Regions from separate parts of the Duganella sp. Leaf61 genome, predicted to be linked through region 3. Evidence: predicted binding sites of a transcription regulator. Region 3 holds the regulator's gene; each other region holds the start of a gene.

What was found. Region 3 encodes sigma-54, which starts transcription at its own class of promoters, with help from an activator protein. Its sites were predicted from a motif close to TGGCANGNAANCTGCTTT; they were not measured.
Region 1: the regulator sigma-54 is predicted to act here: its motif matches at 2,842-2,859, upstream of glnA (type I glutamate--ammonia ligase).
Region 2: the regulator sigma-54 is predicted to act here: its motif matches at 3,595-3,612, upstream of ASF04_RS20530 (urease accessory protein UreD).

The regions. Positions count from the first base shown of each region.
Region 1 is NZ_LMLM01000001.1:215,665-221,657, forward strand. Features, by position in the region: gene glnL (nitrogen regulation protein NR(II)) at 1-707, opposite strand, end outside; gene ASF04_RS00880 (hypothetical protein) at 731-1,255, opposite strand; gene glnA (type I glutamate--ammonia ligase) at 1,384-2,799, opposite strand; gene ASF04_RS00890 (rhodanese-like domain-containing protein) at 3,132-3,590, shown strand; gene ASF04_RS00895 (TAXI family TRAP transporter solute-binding subunit) at 3,682-5,034, opposite strand; gene ASF04_RS00900 (transglycosylase domain-containing protein) at 5,117-5,993, opposite strand, start outside.
Region 2 is NZ_LMLM01000030.1:53,133-59,125, reverse strand. Features, by position in the region: gene ASF04_RS20540 (LacI family DNA-binding transcriptional regulator) at 1-918, opposite strand, end outside; gene ASF04_RS20535 (TonB-dependent receptor) at 947-3,358, opposite strand; gene ASF04_RS20530 (urease accessory protein UreD) at 3,644-4,576, shown strand; gene ASF04_RS20525 (urease subunit gamma) at 4,615-4,917, shown strand; gene ASF04_RS20520 (urease subunit beta) at 4,932-5,258, shown strand; gene ureC (urease subunit alpha) at 5,279-5,993, shown strand, end outside.
Region 3 is NZ_LMLM01000031.1:189,523-195,515, reverse strand. Features, by position in the region: gene hprK (HPr(Ser) kinase/phosphatase) at 1-211, shown strand, start outside; gene rapZ (RNase adapter RapZ) at 215-1,075, shown strand; gene ASF04_RS22670 (enoyl-CoA hydratase/isomerase family protein) at 1,164-2,258, opposite strand; gene ASF04_RS22665 (alginate lyase family protein) at 2,255-3,217, opposite strand; gene hpf (ribosome hibernation-promoting factor, HPF/YfiA family) at 3,280-3,639, opposite strand; gene ASF04_RS22655 (RNA polymerase factor sigma-54) at 3,715-5,190, opposite strand; gene lptB (LPS export ABC transporter ATP-binding protein) at 5,194-5,946, opposite strand; gene lptA (lipopolysaccharide transport periplasmic protein LptA) at 5,948-5,993, opposite strand, start outside.

The sequences.
Region 1 (5,993 bases), on a different contig from region 3:
TCGCGCAAAATCGTCAGGCCGGACGGGAACTCGGCCAGCATCAGGCTGCGCACGCGTTCCAGCACTTCGTGGATGTTGACGTCGCCCACGATGTGCGGCCGACGGTGCGGCGCCAGCAGGCGGTCCACCAGCGTCTGCAGGCGGTCCGCTTCCTTGATGATCACCTGCGTGTATTCGCGCAATTGCACCGCGTGCAGCGCCGGCAGCTCCATCTCCAGCAACTGCGCGGCGCCGCGAATGCCGCCGAGCGGATTCTTGATTTCGTGGGCCAGGTTGCGGATCAGCTCCTTGTTCACCTGGCTCTGGTCGAGGATGCGTTCCTCGCGGTCGAGTTTTAAATGCTGCAAGTGTTCGCGCAGCTCGATCAGGATGTGGCCGGGCGGTTCGTCGAGCGCCGAGACGATGCTGTGCACGTGCAGCGGATCGCGGCCGGCGCGCTCGAGCGTCAGATCCTGGCGCAGGTCGGAAAACTTGTGCTCGCGCGCCTGGGCGCAGATGTGGTCGAGCTCGTCGGGATTGATGAACTGGGCGCTGAGCTTTTGGCGCGACATCGCTTTGAGCGAGCTGGCCAGCAGATTTTCGGCTGCCGCATTGGCGTAGGCGATATGGCCGTCGGCATCGAGCATGACGACGGCGGAGGCCAGCAATTCCAGGCCGGCCAGCATGGCCGGGCGTGCAGGGTGATTCAGTGCGTTGACAGGGCTCATCGGGGACTCATGGGGAAAGCAGGTTAGCGAATATTGGCGATTTCACGTTTCAGGGCTTCGACGTTTTTTTCGGCGCGGCCCACGCTGTCGCGCAGCGTGGCCGTGCGTTCCTGGTACTTGGCATAGTTGCGCTCGTCGCCGCGCCGTTCGGGCGTGCCGTTGTTGTATTCAAGGCGCAACTCGGCCAGTTTTTGCTGCTCGCTTTTGAGCTCGTCTTCGAGGATGGCGCGGCGGTCGGCATCGCGCGCGCGCTGCTCGGCATTGTCCACGCGCGGAAAGGCCGCAGGCGCAGCACCGGGCACCGTGGCAACAGCTGCGGGCTGCCCTGCCTGCGCGGGCGAGCGTGCCGGCGCAGCCCGCCGTGGCGGCGCGGCGATCACCGTACCCGGCAAGTCCATCGCCGTGCAGTAGTTGCCGCGCTTGATATCCGTGTACTCGACGCTGCCGCCTGGCGGCGTGCACTTGTAGATCACGCCCTGGGCGGCAGCCGTCGCGCTCACCAGCGCCAGCATGCAAGCCAACGCGCCGCGTTGCAAACTCAAAATCATTCGTCATTCCGTGGATGGGTGGGTCCACGCGACTATACAACACCCCAAACAAAAACGCGGGGAAAGCCTTCGCCTTCCCCGCGTTTTTATGACTAGCGCCGGACCGGCCGGCGCCTGGCAGACTGCAATTACAGCGAGTAGTACATGTCGAACTCTGCAGGGTGGGTCGTCATGCGCATGCGCTGAACGTCCTGCATTTTCAGTTCGATGTAGGCATCGATCATCGAGTCGGAGAACACGCCGCCACGGGTCAGGAATTCGCGGTCCTTGTCCAGGTTTTCCAGTGCTTCTTCCAGCGAAGCGCACACGGTCGGGATCAGTGCGTCTTCTTCCGGCGGCAGGTGGTACAGGTCTTTCGACGCTGCTTCGCCCGGGTGGATCTTGTTCTGGATACCGTCCAGGCCAGCCATCAGCAGCGCGGCAAAGCACAGGTACACGTTGGCCAGTGGATCCGGGAAACGGGTCTCGATACGACGGCCTTTTGGATTGGCCACGTGCGGGATACGGATCGATGCCGAACGGTTTTTAGCCGAGTACGCCAGTTTGACCGGGGCTTCGAAACCTGGCACCAGGCGTTTGTACGAGTTGGTGCCTGGATTGGTGATCGCGTTCAGTGCCTTGGCGTGCTTGATGATGCCGCCGATGTAGAACAGCGCGGTATCGGACAGGCCGGCATAGCCGTCGCCAGCGAACAGGTTGACGCCGTCTTTCCAGATCGACTGGTGCACGTGCATGCCCGAACCGTTGTCGCCAACGATAGGTTTTGGCATGAAGGTCGCGGTCTTGCCGTAGCTGTGGGCCACGTTCCAGACCACGTATTTCAGGTTTTGGGTCCAGTCGGCGCGCTCGACCAGGGTCGAGAACTTGGTGCCGATTTCGTTCTGGCCAGCGCCAGCCACTTCGTGGTGGTGCACTTCGACCGGGATGCCCAGCGATTCGAGGATCAGGCACATTTCCGAACGCATGTCCTGGAAGCTGTCCACTGGAGGAACCGGGAAGTAGCCGCCCTTGACGGTTGGACGATGGCCGCTGTTGCCGCCTTCGATTTTTTCGCCGGTGGTCCACGACGCTTCGTCGGAGTCGATCTTGACGAAGCAACCCGACATGTCGATTTTCCAGCGGACGCTGTCGAAGATGAAGAATTCTGGCTCGGGACCGAAGTAGGCGGTGTCGCCCAGGCCCGACGATTTCAGGTAGGCTTCAGCGCGCTTGGCGATGGAGCGTGGGTCGCGGTCGTAGCCTTTGCCGTCGGCAGGCTCGATCACGTCGCATTGCATGAACAGCGTGGTCTCTTCCATGAAGGGATCGATGTTCGCGGTGTTTGGATCAGGCATCAGGATCATGTCCGATGCTTCAATACCCTTCCAGCCGGCGATCGAGGAACCGTCGAATGCGTGACCCGATTCGAACTTGTCGATGTCGAAGTGCGACACTGGCACGGTAACGTGCTGTTCTTTACCACGGGTATCAGCGAAACGGAAATCAACGAATTTCACTTCGTTTTCCTGGACCATTTTCAGAACTTCTGCGGCTGTCATTGCCATGCGTCTCTCCTAAGATAATTTGCGGAACTGGTGCACCTACACTAAGCAGTATCCATGCCAGCCGATTCGCCCCTGCGATTGCATAACAATCTCATAAGGTTATGTTGATAGCGTCCTTGAACTTGCCGCCAAGTGCGTCCAAAATTGGGCGCACGATGGCACAGCTCAAATTTGATGACGATCAAGGCAGCACCATTGCGGTGCATTTTCAAAAAACCGCACTTAATTTGTGCAATTTTGGAATTTCTCGTGAAAATGCCTCGTTTTGGTGCGCACCGTCTTCGGCCACACAGGACGCTTATAATAATCTGAAACCTCTACTGGAACATGACATGAGCAAAATTGATGAGATTCTGGCGACGGCGCGCGGCCGCAACAAGGACTGGGCCTACGCTGGCGCGGTCACGCCCGAGGAAGCGTTCGAGCTGCTGGGGCTCGACAATGCTGTCAAGCTGGTGGACGTGCGCACCAACGCGGAGCGCGACTGGGTGGGCCGCGTGAAAATCCCCGAGGCCCAACATGGTGCGGTGCAGTGGACGACTTACCCGGGCGGCAATGCCAACCACGAATTTATCGAGCAATTAAACTCGGTGGCGCGCAAGGACCAGGTATTGCTGTTCCTGTGCCGCTCCGGCGTGCGCTCGCGTGGTGCAGCCAAGCTGGCATCCGAACACGGTTACCAGCACTGTTTCGATATCCTCGAAGGGTTCGAGGGCGACAAGGATGATGCCACCCATCGCAAGAATATCAACGGATGGTGCAAGGCCGGCTTGCCCTGGACCGGCGCCTGACACAACCTCCAGAGCTGCGTTGCAGCTCCTCGCCGTACGTTCGTACTGTCTTCGTCGCTGCGCCTTGCTTTGAAGGCTATGTCAGGCGCCGCTATGCGGGCAGCGCCTCCGCCCCTTCCGCCATCAGGAACTGAATGCGCTTGCGCACGAACTGTATGTGGGAGCGCAAGCCATACAGGCCGTCCGCAAACGACAGCGGGATCGAGATCTGGTTGACCAGCTCCTCGATCTCGTCCAGGCGCCGCAACTGCTCTTCGTACACCTGCATGCGCGCCCCTTCCGGCGCTTCTTCCACCTTCTGCTCCACCGTGCGCAGCTGTCCATACCACTTGTACACGCGCGAACGGATGCGCCACACGTACAGCGGCGGCACGATCTTCGATAGCGGCAGGATCAGCGCGCTCAGCGCCAGCATCACCACCCACATGCGGTCGAGGAAGTTGGCGGCCCAGAACGGCATATACCGTTGCAGCAGCGGCGGCCCGTTCTTGTAGAACTTGGCCGCCTCGGCATCGACCGGAATCTCGGTGTACTTGGCCGACGGGAACTGCCCCTGCTGCTGGAACCAGCCGGCGCCGTTGTGGATGCTGCTGGCGCCCTGCACGAACAGGTCGATCAGCGCCGGATGCATATCCTCGCGCGCCACCAGCGTGGCGGTCGGCGCGATCAGGCTGTACTCGCGTGCCGGAATGTCGCGACCGAGATCGACGATGCCCTGCGGCAGCGTCACATGCGTGAGGAACGGCAGCTTGCGCGCATAAGCCTCGGCCTGGGTAAAGTCGAACAACTGGATGCCCGGCGTTTGCAGCAGCATCTGGATCAGCGGCGCTTCCGGCGCGGAAGTAAAGACCAGGCCGTCGATGCGCCCTTCCAGCAACTCCACCACGGCTGGCGTGTTGGCCAGCGAGAGGCGCTGGACGTCGCCCGTTTCCAGGCCGTTCAATTCCAGTACCTGGTGCAGCAGGCGCGGCGCGCCGGCGCCCTTGGGGCCGAAATTGATCTTCATGCCGCGCAGCTGGCTCAGCTGGGTGATCGGTTTTTTATCTTTCGGTTCGCGCAGGAACAGCCACAGCGGTTCGACAAACAGGCTGCCCAGCGAGGTCAGCTCCTCGCGGTCGGCCGTTTCTTCATTGGTGCTGCCGCTTTGCACGAAGGCGATATCGACCTTGCCGTCGCGCAGGTTGTGCAGGTTTTCACCGGACCCGGCCGACGGCACCAGCGTGACCGTGACGCCGTGCTTGGCCAGCATGGCCGCGTATTTCTTGCCGAATTCTTCGTAGGCGCTGTTTTCCTGGCCGGTACCGAGCCGCACCGTGCGCGGCGGCGCCGGATCGACCAGCCAGTAAGCGAACAGGCAGACGCCGACGATCAGCAGCACGGTGGGCAAGGTGGACGCGAACAAGTCACGCAAGGAGAACTGCGTGAACTTGAGGATTTTGGACATGTGGTGGCGCATCGGTTTCATGGGGTGCTACAGTGCCAACAATTGGCGCCGTATGCAAGTGAAACCGAGCGCATGTCCCTTGTCAGCCGCCGCAGGCGCGCAGCGGAGCGGCGACTACCGGCTTGGGCTGCGTCGCCGCCACTTCCGGCGCCGTGCCCGGCACCACCGGCGGCACCACCGCCGGCTTGACGACCGGGTGCGGATCGATCAGCGGCATCAAATGCGGCGCCAGCACCACCAGCAACTGTACCGGCAGCGCGCTGGTGAAGTCGTAGTTTTTCGACTCCGGCCCGTGCACATACGCGGTCATGCTGCCAAAGAAGCGCTCGCCGATATTGAACACGAACGTCGCCGACCGGTTCACATAGCGCGACTCGATCAGCCGTCCGCCGCCGCCATACACGTCGAAACGCTGGTCGCCGGTCCCGGTCTTGCCGCCCACCGGCAGCAAGGTGCCGTCCGAGGTCGTGAATGCCCCGCGTGCGCGCTTGGCGGTACCGTCCGACACCACGCCCCGGATCGCTTCGGCCACCACCTGCGCCACTTCCGGCGCCAGCACCTGCTCGTTATTGACTGGCTTGGCGCGGGTGACGGTGGTGTCATACGGCGTGTTCTTGGCGAAGTGCAAAGTCGTCACGCGCTGGCTGGTCTTGCGCACGCCGCCGTTGACGATGATGCCCATCAGCTCGGCCAGCGCAGCCGGCCGGTCGGCCGACGCGCCCAGCGTGGTGGCGTACGACGGCACCAGCGAATCGAACGGATAACCCATCTTCTTCCACTGCTTGTGCACTTCCATGAAGCCTTCGACTTCCAGCAGGCCGGCGATGCGGCGATCCTGGGCGTGCTTGCGCTTGGTTTTCAGCAGCCACTGGTACACGTCCTGGCGCTCTTTCTCGCTGGCCGCATTCATCTGTGTCAGGGTGGCGCCCGGATTGGCGTGCAGGTAAGCCACCATCCAC
Region 2 (5,993 bases), on a different contig from region 3:
GATCGGCTGGCGCAGCGTGGTCAGTGGCGGGTCGTGCGCGGCGCAGAAGAAAATATCGTCGATGCCGATCAGCGAGATATCGGCCGGAATGCGCCGTCCCAGCTGTTTCAGGCCCACGCCCACGCCGATCGCCATCATGTCGTTGATCGCTATCGCCGCCGTGGGGTGCGCCGACGACGTGACGATGCGCGCGGCGGCGCTGCGCCCCAGTTCGAACAGCCGGGTGTCGCCGTGCAGGTCGGTGGGGCCGTCGGTGGCGTCGGCGATGATCAGCTCTCCCTTGACACCTGCAGCGGCGGCAGCCTGCTGGAAGCCGCGTATGCGTTCCTGGCGATTCAGGGTGTACGGCGGCGGCGTCACCAGCGCCACGGCGCGGTGACCCAGCATGGCCAGGTGCTCCACCGCCAGCGTGGTGGCGGCGGCGTTGTCCATCGAGACGGTGGCGATGCGCTGGTGCGATTCGTCGCCGCGCTTGATGTCGAACGCCACCACCGGGCAGCGCGACGTCACTGCTGCCAGGTGCTCGGTATCGCTCAGGGCCGAGCCGGTGATGATGCCCTTGACGCCATACGCCAGCAGGTCGGCCATCACGGCGCGTTCGCGCTCGGGATCGCGGAAGGTACTGAACGTCATCACGTGGCAGTGGTGGCGGGCGGCCGCCGCCTCCACCGCGCAGGCCAGCGCGCCGAAAAACTGGTTGGCCAGCGACGGCACCAGCAGGCCGACCATCGACGCCACGCCGGTTTTGAGCTGGCGGGCGGCGTTGTTGGGCCGGTAGCCCAGCTGCTCGATGGCCTGCTGGATCTTCGCTTGCGTATCCGGCCGCATCTGGCCCATGCGGTTGTTGAGGAAATTCGAGATGCTCGACGGGGAAACCCCCGCCAGGCGTGCCACATCCTGAATTTTTGGTTCGCTCATGGTGTCCTTGATTCTGGTAAGCGGCCGGTCAGAAATTGACGTCCAGCCGGGCGGTGTAATAGCGGAATGCGTCGCGCGCAGGTTGCCAGCCATACGAGCGAATGTCGGGGCCCGACGTCTGCTTGAAGTTCAGGAAGGTGCCGCCGTTGCCCACCGAGTAGTGGTGGTCGAACAGGTTTTTTACACCGACCGACAGCTTGTATTTTCCACCGCGGCCGGCGATCGAGGCGCCCAGATCAACGATAGCATGGCCCGGCCGTTTCAGGCTCGGGTCCTGGCTGATCGCGCCCTGCACTTTGGACTGCGCGCGCACGTTGGCGTTGATCGCGGTCTTGAAGCTTTTGATCGGCAGCGTGTACTCGCCGCCCACGTTGGTTTTCCACTTGGGCGAGTTGGGCATGAGGCCGCCGCTGGCGTCGCGCAGGAAGGCGCCCGGCACCAGTTCGTTCGGCACGGTGCAGTCCTTGGCGCCGCTGTAGCACGGCCCCTGGCGCCAGTTCACCACCGTGGCGCGGGTGAAGGCCAGGTTGGCCGACAGCAGGAATTCGCGCGTGATCAGCGCGGTGGCGTCGGCCTCGAAACCCTGGGTCTGGATCTTCGGGATGCTGTACAGCACGCTGGCCTGGCTGCCGTCCGAGAAGCGCTCGGTGGCCGACGTTTGATAGTCGCGGAAGCGGGTCTTGAACACGGCCAGGTTGAGCGTGGCGCGGTTGTTCCACAGGTTGGCCTTGAAGCCGGCTTCGTAGCTGGTGGCTTCTTCGGGCGCCAGCGGCAGGCGCTTGAACACGTTGACGTTGTTGGCGCCGCTGGTCATGTCGTACGCCACGCCCTTGGTGCCGGTCGATGCGGTGCCGTACACCATGGTGTTGGGCGTGAGCTTGTAGCCGTATCCGAGCTTGCCGGTCACGTAGTTTTCGTGGTGCTTGGGCGCGTTGTAGTGGTTCTCGCCCGTGTGCACATTGTTCGGGGCGGAGGACAGCAGGCTGTCGATGGTGTGGAACATGTAGTCGTTCGATTCGCGCGTCAGTCGCACGCCGCCGGTGAGCGTGTGTTTCGGGATGAAGTCCCAGCTGCCGTTGAAGTACAGCGCGCGGTTGAGCACTGACGACGACGTCTCGTAGTTGGTCCAGCTGGTCTCCTTGACGAACGGATTGCCGCGCCGGTAGGTGCGGTCGATGCTGGTGCGGGCGATCCACAGGCCGGCCAGGTAGCGAAAATTGCCGCTGTCCGGCGACGTCAGGCGGAATTCCTGGCTGGTCATCTTGGTGTCCATGGTGCCGTTGATCTCGGGCGACTCGTTGATGCCCGACGGTTTGCCGAAGTGGTCGAGCTGGTAGAACGTGGACACCAGGTCGATATTGTCGTTGTCGCGGAAGTCGTTGGACTTGTTGTTGTCCACCGACGTGATCGACGTCAGCGCGTGGCCGGCCATCGGCGAACTGTCGGGGAACAGGTAGTTCACGCGCACGCCGATGCCGCGATCGGTCGCTTCCAGGCCGGTGGGCGAGTCGTTGCGGATGGTGGTGTTGAACTGCGAGACGTTAATCCCGCGCAGCACCTCGGTATTGGACAGCGCCTTGTAGTTCTTGTTGTACAGGTAGCCCACGCCCGGCCCGATCGAGTTGATGGCGGCGGTGTTCCCGGTGCGCAGCGCGTGGTCGTAGCGCGGCGCCAACTGCACGTCGAGGTCCGGCGTGACCTGCCACTGCACCTTGGCGAAGAAGGTTTTGCCGCCGGAGCCGTTCTGCATGCTGTCCGTGGTGAGGTTGTAGAGCAGGCCCGGGAAGTTGGTCTTGCTGGCGAATACCCGCACACCGACGGTGTCGGACATGCGCCCGCTTACGGACGTCTGCACGCGGTACTCGTCGTCGCTGCTGCGAAACAGCGACAGCTTGCCCTTCATCGGCCCCGCGCCGATCGGCTTGGTCGTGATCACCACCGCGCCGGCAATCGCGCTCTTGCCGAACATGGTGCTTTGCGGACCCTTGAGCACTTCCACCCGCGCGACGTCGGACTGGTCGCGGAACGCCTGCTGCGCCTGGGCGTACGGCATGTCATCGACGATCACGGCCACGTCGCCTTCGATGCCGATATTGTTGGACGTGGTGCCGATGCCGCGCATATTGATGCTGTTGGTGCCCACCTGGGTGCCGGTGGAAATGGTCAGGGCAGGGGACAGGTTGACGATGTCGTCGAATTCGCGCACGTTGTTGCGCTCCAGCGTTTCGCCGGTCAGCACCGAGATCGATTGTGGCACGTCTTCGAGCTTTTCGATGCGGCGGTTGGCCGAGACGATTACCTGTTCCAGTTGCGGCGCGCCGGTCTGGGCGGCTTCCTGGGCCTGGGTCATCGACGACATCTGCAGCAGCGCCAGGGCTGCAGCCATGGGCTTCATGTTGGGATAGCGCGGCAGCGGGCTGCCGGAATGCGTTGTGACCATCGGTTGTCTCCGTTGTGGTTTTTATAGTAAGCCTCTACTGCATCGATACACCAATCAGGCGATTTGTCCGGTCTGAGCCTTACTAAATCGATTTAGTGCAACGATTTAGTAAGGATATAGGAATCGATTTTGATGTCAACATTTATTTGCGGGCGTGAGAATTGCGCTACATTGGTGCAAATGCACCGTTGCGGTGCGTGAGGTTTCTAAAACCGCTATGAATAATCTTGGCAGGCTGGCACGCGGCTTGCATACGACACGACATTATTTGTGAACGATTGCGCCATGCCAGATTGCACCTCACCGAGCGACCATACTGCCCGCCAAGCCGCCGCCTGGCAGGCCGGTCTCACGCTCGGTTTCGCGGACGACGGCGGCACCACGCGCCTGTTCAACAACCGCCACCACGGCCCGCTGCGCGTGCAAAAGGCGCTGTACCCGGAAGATGAAAAAGTCTGCCACGCCATCGTGGTCCATCCGCCGGGCGGCGTGGTGGGCGGCGACCAGCTGGCCATCGACATCGGCGTGGGCGACCGCGCCCAGGCCTGCATTACCACGCCCGGCGCGGCCAAGTGGTACCAGGCCAACGGCAAGCGCTCGCGCCAGACCGTGCACCTGCATGTGAACCAGCACGCCGCGCTGGAATGGCTGCCGCAGGAGACGATTTTCTTCGACACGGCAGACGTCATCCTCGACCAGCACGTGGAGCTGGCGCTTGAGGCCACCTATATCGGCTGCGAGATCCTGTGCATGGGCAGGCGCGGCTCGGGCGAAGTGTTCAACACCGGCACCGTCACCCAGCGCAGCACCATCCGGCGCGAGGGCAAGCTGCTGTGGTGGGAGCAGGGCGCCATGCTGGGCGGGCGCCTCGACAGCCCGCTGGCGCTGGGCGGACGCACCGTGTGCGCCACCCTGATCGCGGCGGGCAAGGCGCTGCCAACGGCGCAGATGAACCAGCTGCTGGCCGATATCCGTGCCGATGTTGCGGCGGACGGTGCGGCCGTTAGTGCTGCCAACGGTGCGGCCAACGGCTCGACCGGCGCGGCGGTCAACGGCGGGCACGTGTTCGGCGTTACCCATACCAGGGGCGTGCTCGTGGCGCGCCACCTGGGCGACGACAGCGAGACCGCGCGGCGCCTGATGCTGGCGGTGTGGCGCCGCGTGCGCCCGCAACTGCTCGAGCGCGAAGCAGTCACACCGCGCATCTGGCAAACCTGAACCGCCGACGAACAGAATACGAATATGACTGGAAGCACATGGAACTGACACCGAGAGAAAAAGACAAACTGCTGATCTTCACCGCCGGCATCGTGGCCGAGCGCCGCCTGGCGCGCGGATTGAAGCTCAATTATCCGGAAGCGGTGGCGTTGATCACCTGCGCCATCATGGAAGGCGCGCGCGACGGCAAAACCGTGGCGCAGCTGATGTCCGAGGGGCAGACCATCCTGTCGCGCAAGGATGTCATGGACGGCATCCCCGAGATGATCCCGGACATCCAGGTCGAAGCCACTTTCCCCGACGGCAGCAAGCTTGTCACCGTCCACAATCCCATACCCTGAACGAGGAGATCGCAATGATTCCCGGTGAATATCGACTCAAGGAAGGCGAGATAGGTCTCAACGAAGGCCGCGAGACCGCCACGGTGGTGGTGACCAACCAGGGCGACCGCCCGGTGCAGATCGGCTCGCACTTCCACTTTTTTGAAGTGAACACGGAGCTCAAGTTCGAGCGCTGGAAGGCTTACGGCAAGCGCCTCAACATCGCTGCCGGCACTGCGGTCCGGTTCGAGCCGGGCCAGCAGCGCACGGTGGAACTGGTCACGCTGTCGGGCGACATGGAAGTCTATGGCTTCAGCGGCAAAGTCATGGGCAAGCTGGACCCGAATCCCCCCAAAGAATAAAAACTCAGCTAAAGGCAGACATGGCTACAATCTCGCGCCGCGCTTATTCGGAGATGTTCGGTCCCACCCTTGGTGACCGCATCCGTTTGGCCGACACCGAACTGTTTATCGAAATCGAACATGATTACGCCATCTATGGCGAAGAAGTGAAATTTGGCGGCGGCAAGGTGATCCGCGACGGCATGGGCCAGTCGCAGCGCTGCCGCACCGACCCGCTGGTGATGGATACCGTGATCACCAACGCCGTCATCATCGACCACTGGGGCATCGTCAAGGCCGACATCGGCCTGCGCGACGGCATGATCGCCGCCATCGGCAAGGCCGGCAATCCGGACATCCAGCCCGGCGTGACGATGATCATCGCCGCCGCCACCGAGATCATTGCCGGCGAAGGCAAGATCGTCACGGCCGGCGGGGTGGACACCCATATCCACTTCATCTGCCCGCAGCAGATCGAGGAAGCCCTGATGAGCGGCGTGACCACCATGATCGGCGGCGGCACCGGTCCCTCGGCCGGCACCTCGGCCACCACCTGCACGCCCGGCCCGTGGCATTTGCACTCGATGCTGCAGGCGGCCGATGCCTTCCCGATGAACCTCGGCTTCCTCGGCAAGGGCAACGTCAGTCTGCCCGCGCCACTGGAAGAGCAGGTGCGGGCCGGCGCCATCGGCCTCAAATTGCACGAGGACTGGGGCAGCACCCCGGCCGCCATCGACAACTGCCTCACTGTCGCCG
Region 3 (5,993 bases):
GGAAGAGGAAGTCGAACGGCTGCCGTTCCAGTTCCCCACCGAAGACGTGCTGGGCCTGCCGATCCGCAAGGTCGTGATTCCCGTGGCGGCCGGCCGCAACATCGCCGTGCTGCTGGAAGCGGCCGTGCGCAACACTATTTTGCAACTGCGCGGGATCGACACCCTGCAAGAGTTCATGGAGCGGCAACGCCTCGCCATGAGCGGAGACTGAGTTATGCGTATCGTCCTCATCACCGGGATTTCCGGTTCCGGCAAATCGGTGGCCCTCAATGTCCTGGAAGATCTCGGCTACTACTGCGTCGACAATCTGCCCCCGGCCCTGCTGCCGCACCTGGTCTCCACGCTGGTGGGTGAAGGCTTGCGCTCGCTGGCGGTGGCGGTCGATGCGCGCAGCGCCGAATCGCTGGCCACGCTGCCCGCCGATGTGGCGCACCTGCGCGAGGAAGGCCACGACGTGCGCGTGATGTTCCTCACTGCCAATACCCACTCGCTGGTGGCGCGTTTTTCCGAAACCCGGCGCAGCCACCCGCTGTCGCACGAACTGCGCCCGGGCCAAAACCCCGCCGCACGCCGCACCCTGATCGAATGCATCCTGGAAGAACGCGAACGGCTGTCGGCCATCGAGCAGCTGGGCCACGTGGTCGATACGTCCGAGCTCAGCGCCAACAAGCTGCGCGCCTGGGTCAAAGACCTGGTCGAGCTCGAGCACGCGCCGCTGACCCTGTTCTTCGAATCGTTCGCCTTCAAGCTGGGCGTGCCGATGGATGCCGATTTCGTGTTCGACGTGCGGGCGCTGCCCAACCCGTATTACGACCTGTCGCTGCGCCCGCTGACCGGGCGCGACGCACCGGTGATCGAATTCCTCGACGCCCAGCCCAGCGCCGGCGACATGCTGGAAGACATCCGCGCCTTCGTGGAAAAATGGCTGCCGTCGTTCAAGACCGACAACCGCAGCTACCTGACCGTGGCCCTGGGCTGCACCGGCGGCCAGCACCGCTCGGTCTATATCGCCGAAAAACTGGCCGCCTACTTCCACGCCAGCGAGCGCGTGGTGATACGGCATCGCGAGCAGTAATTCATGTCAGCGGTCTTGATCAAGGCCGCCGACCCCGCGCACATTGCGGCGGCGCGCGAGGTCGTGCGGCGGGCCCGGGCGCATGCTGTCAGGCAGCGCCGTGAAAATGGCGCAGCGGATGCGCGTGGTCCGGCCACGCGGGTGCCAAAATCTGCCTGACCATGTCATCGGTCACATCGGCCAGCGCCGGTGGCGTCCAGCGCGGGGCGTGGTCCTTGTCGATCACCAGCGCGCGGATGCCTTCGATGACCTGGCCGTTTTCCAGTGTGCGGCGCACCGCCGCGCGTTCCATGCGCAGGCAGTCGGCCATGCTCATTGCCGCCCCCTGTTGCTGCAAGGCGTGCGCCACGCACATCATCAGCGGTGAGCGCGTGGCCATGAGCGCCAGCGTCGCCCTGGCAAACTCACTGTCGTCGTTTTGCAACGACGCGACGATGGCCGGCACCGATCCCGCACCAAAATGACGGTCGATGGCGGCACGGTCGCGCTCAAGTGAACCTGGCCCGGCAGCGGCCTTGAACGGGGCTGCAAAGGCCGCAATCGCCGCCGGCAGGCCAGCACCGCCACCTGCACTCAAAACCGCTCCCAGCGCCGTTAAATCGGCCGCCGGCACGTAATGGTCGGCCAGTCCCGCATACAGCGCATCGGCTGCACGGATGTTGGCGCCGGTAATGCCCAGGTACAGTCCCAGCCGGCCCGGCAAGCGGGACAGGAAATAGCTGGCACCGACGTCCGGGAACAGGCCGATATTGGTCTCCGGCATTGCCATCTTCGTGCGATCGGTGACGATGCGTGTGCGGCTGTGCGGACCGGCCTGCGCCACGCCCATGCCGCCGCCCATCACCACGCCGTCCATCACCGCAATATACGGTTTCGGGTAATGGTGGACCAGGTGGTTGAGCGCGTATTCCTCGGTGAAGAAATCCTCGACCAGCGCACTGCCCTGCTGCGGCGTAGCGCGGCCCAGGTCGTGGAAGAAGCGGATGTCGCCACCGGCGCAAAACGCCTTGTCGCTGCTGCTGCGCACGACCACCGCCTGCACGGCGTCGTCGTCGCGCCAGGCCAGCAAGGTGTGCGTGATGGCGCGTACCATGTCGAGCGACAGCGAGTTGAGCGCGCGCGGACGATCGAGCGTGATGACGCCGGTGCCGTCACTGACGGCAGTTAATACATGTTCGCTCATGGCTGTCCTGTGGATTTGTTCGACGACGCTAAATGTTCCAGCGGGTTGGGCAAGGTTAAATCGCCGCCCAGGCGGGCCTGGAATTTTGCAGCGGCTGCCGGCGGGTGCCCCATGTGGCGCGCGTAGATCACGGCAAACGGCAGGTCGTTCACTTCTTCCTGCTTGAAGCCGGTGGCCTGCTGCATGGCCGCCGGATCGCGCGCAGCGGCCAGCGTAAACGTCACCAGCCGGTCCAGCGTCGACGACTGCAGGTTGAGGATGGACGCCATCATGGTCAGCGGCGCGGCAGCGAATGCGTGGTAGTGCAGTGCCTTGGCGCCGCGCGCCATCTCGGCCGGCAGCGCGCCGTCGGGTGCCACCTGGGCCATGGCGTTGTCGAACACGCCGTGGCCCCATGTTAATAAGCGCTGGTCGTGGGTGACGGCGCCGACGGCAGTCACGGCCAGCCCTTCCCAATAATAATGGTTGTTGCGCTTGCCCTTGCGGGTGTCGGCGTGGACCAGTGTGGCGTCGGCCAGCGTGGACAGCCACGCCTCGATCGCTTTCTTTTGCGCGGGCGTGGCAGCTGCCTGCACGCGCGCATAGCTGAGCGCCAGTCCGCCCAGGGTCCACTTGCGCACGAAATACGCCTGCTCGCTCGACATCTTGCCCAGCATGGCCTGCTGGCCAGCCCAGCTGTCCAGCCAGTTCAAGGCGCAGGCGGCGTCTTGCGGCTTGCCGTTGGCCTGGTAGCGGCTGGCGTTGCGGGCGACACCAGACAAGAATTGTTCAACCGGCTCGGTGCTGGCGATGTTTTTGGCGCGCCGCGCCGGGTCGATCACGGAATGGTTGGCGTCGTTGTAGTAGCTGTTGGCGTCGATGTCGATGACGGCGGCCGGCGCCGGCTGGCAGGGGGCGGCGACGGCGGGAGCAGCGGAGGCGGAAAGGAGAACGGTATAAACCAGATAAACAATTTTCATGTAGCTCCAAAAACAAGAAAGGGCGCTCGTTCAGCGCCCTTAGTTGGTGTGTCGCGCCGTTGTTAAAGGGCGGCGGCAGCTGGTTCGAAGTTATCCGGGAGATGCTTGATCGCATCGTGGCCGTGCTGTTGGACTTTGCCTTTGTACTTCATGACCTGGCGGTCCAGCTTGTCGATCAGGGTGTCGATCGCAGCGTACAGGTCTTGCGACAGGCTTTCCACGTAGACCGTTTTACCGGACAGGCGCAGATTGATTTCAGCCTTTTGGCGCTTGGTTTTCTCTTTAAGGTTATCTACGGTCAGAATGACAGCAATATCAATCACTTGATCAAAGTGCCGTGTCACGCGTTCGAGCTTGCTTTGCACGTATTCACGAATGGCGGCGGTCACTTCGAGATGATGTCCACTGATGGTGAGATTCATACACACTCCTAAAGATAAATGTCGCTGACGGTTAGTGCTTTACCCATTGTTGCTGAGTAAGCAGGAACCAGTGCACTACAAAGACTTGCGGAGACTGACTGGAGGGATTTTGAGGGCTTCGCGATATTTGGCAACAGTGCGTCGCGCAATCACCATGCCCTGTTCTCCCAGCATGTCCGCAATCTTACTGTCGGATAAAGGATTTTTAGGGTCTTCAGCTCCTGTCAGTTGCACGATCAGTGCCCGTATCGCCGTCGAACTGGCTTCACCTCCCGCTTCGGTGGCGACGTGGCTACCAAAAAAATATTTCAGCTCAAACATGCCGTGCGGAGTCAGCATGTATTTCTGAGTTGTTACCCGAGAAATGGTGCTCTCGTGTAAACCCAGTGTATCAGCAATTTCGCGAAGCACAAGGGGGCGCATGGCAACCGCGCCGTGCGAGAAAAAGTTCTTTTGTCGTTCTACTATCGCTTGTGCCACCCGCAGGATGGTGTCGAACCGCTGGCGCATATTCTTGATCAGCCACTTCGCCTCCTGCAGCTGCGCGCCCATGGCGCCCTCACCTTTGCCCTGCTTGAGCAGGTTGGCATACATGGCGTTCACACGCAGGCGCGGCATGACGTCGTTGTTCAGGCTGACCTGCCAGCCGGTGCGCGATTTTTTCACGATCACGTCCGGCACCACGTAATCGGAGACGTCGGATGCGAACGCCGCACCGGGGTGCGGATTGCACTGGCGGATCACGGTCTGCGCTTCGCGCAGGTCTTCGTCGTCGCACAGCAGCGCTTTTTTCAGCTTGTTGAAATCGCGCTGGGCAAACCAGGTCAGGTGCTTTTCGACGATGGCCACGGCCATCCGTCGCGTCACCATTGGAATGCCGGGCAAGCGCTTGATTTGCAGCGCCAGGCACTCGGCCGCATTGCGCGCCCCCACGCCGGCAGGGTCGAAACTTTGCAGCAGCGACAACGCCGTTTGCAGCTCGTCGAGTTCGACTTCCAGTTCCTCGGGCAGGCGCGCATGGATCTCGTCGAGCGCTTCTTCGAGGTAGCCGTTTTCGTCCAGCGCATCGATGATCAGTTCGACCAGCGCGCGGTCGCGCAGCTCGAGCACGGTCACCCGCATCTGCTCCATCAGGTGCTCGCGCAGGGTGCAGTGGTGCGCTTCGATTTGCGGACGCGCGTCTTCGTCGTCGGGCGCCTTGCTGCGGCCGGCGTCGCTCCAGTCCATGTCCGCTTCGGCGGTGGTACTTTCGGTATCGGCAGCAGGACCGTCGTAGGCGTCGGCCTCGCCGGCGGGCGCCGCTTCCTGCGGACCCGATTCGGACGGTGCTTCGCCGGACGGCGCCTGCTGGCTGATGGCGCCGTCGGACAACAGCCGCAGAGAATGGTCGAGCGGATCGTCGAGCCGCTCGAGCAAGGGATTGTCGGTCAGGAGTTGTTCGAGTTCCTGGTGCAGCTCCAGCGTGGAGAGCTGCAGCAAGCGGATCGATTGCTGCAGTTGGGGCGTCAGCGCGAGATGCTGCGAGGTCCGCAGTTGCAACGACTGTTTCATGGATTACATTCGGAAGTGTTCACCCAGGTAGACGCGGCGCACCGACTCGTCGGCGATGATGTCGTCCGGACGGCCCGACGCCAGCACCGAGCCCTGGTTGATGATATATGCGCGGTCGCAGATGCCCAGCGTCTCGCGCACATTGTGATCGGTAATGAGGACGCCGATTTGTCGCTCCTTGAGAAAGCGCACGATGCGCTGGATCTCGATCACGGCAATCGGGTCGACCCCGGCGAATGGTTCGTCGAGCAGCACGAAGCGCGGGTTGGTGGCCAGCGCACGGGCGATCTCCACCCGGCGGCGTTCGCCGCCGGAGAGCGAGAGCGCGGGGTTGTCGCGCAGCTTCTCGATTTGCAAATCGGCCAGCAGGGTATTGAGCCGTTCAGTAATGTCAGCCTTGGATAAAGGCTTGCCGTCCACTTTTTGAATTTCGAGGACAGCGCGAATATTTTCTTCCACCGTCAGCTTGCGGAACACCGACGCTTCCTGCGGCAGGTACGACAGGCCGAGCGAGGCGCGGCGGTGGATCGGCAGTGACGAGACGTCGACGCCGCCGATATCGATGGTGCCGGCGTCGGACGGTACCAGGCCGACGATCATGTAAAACGACGTGGTCTTGCCGGCGCCGTTGGGGCCGAGCAAACCCACCACTTCGCCGCAATCGACTTGCAGCGAGACGTCGTGCACGACCTGGCGCTTGCCATAGCTTTTTTGCAGGCCGCGAACGATCAGGGTGCTACCGCAACTAGGCTCCATGTCATTTCCCCGCAGGCTGGGTGGCAGGCACCGGCTGCGCCGGCGCG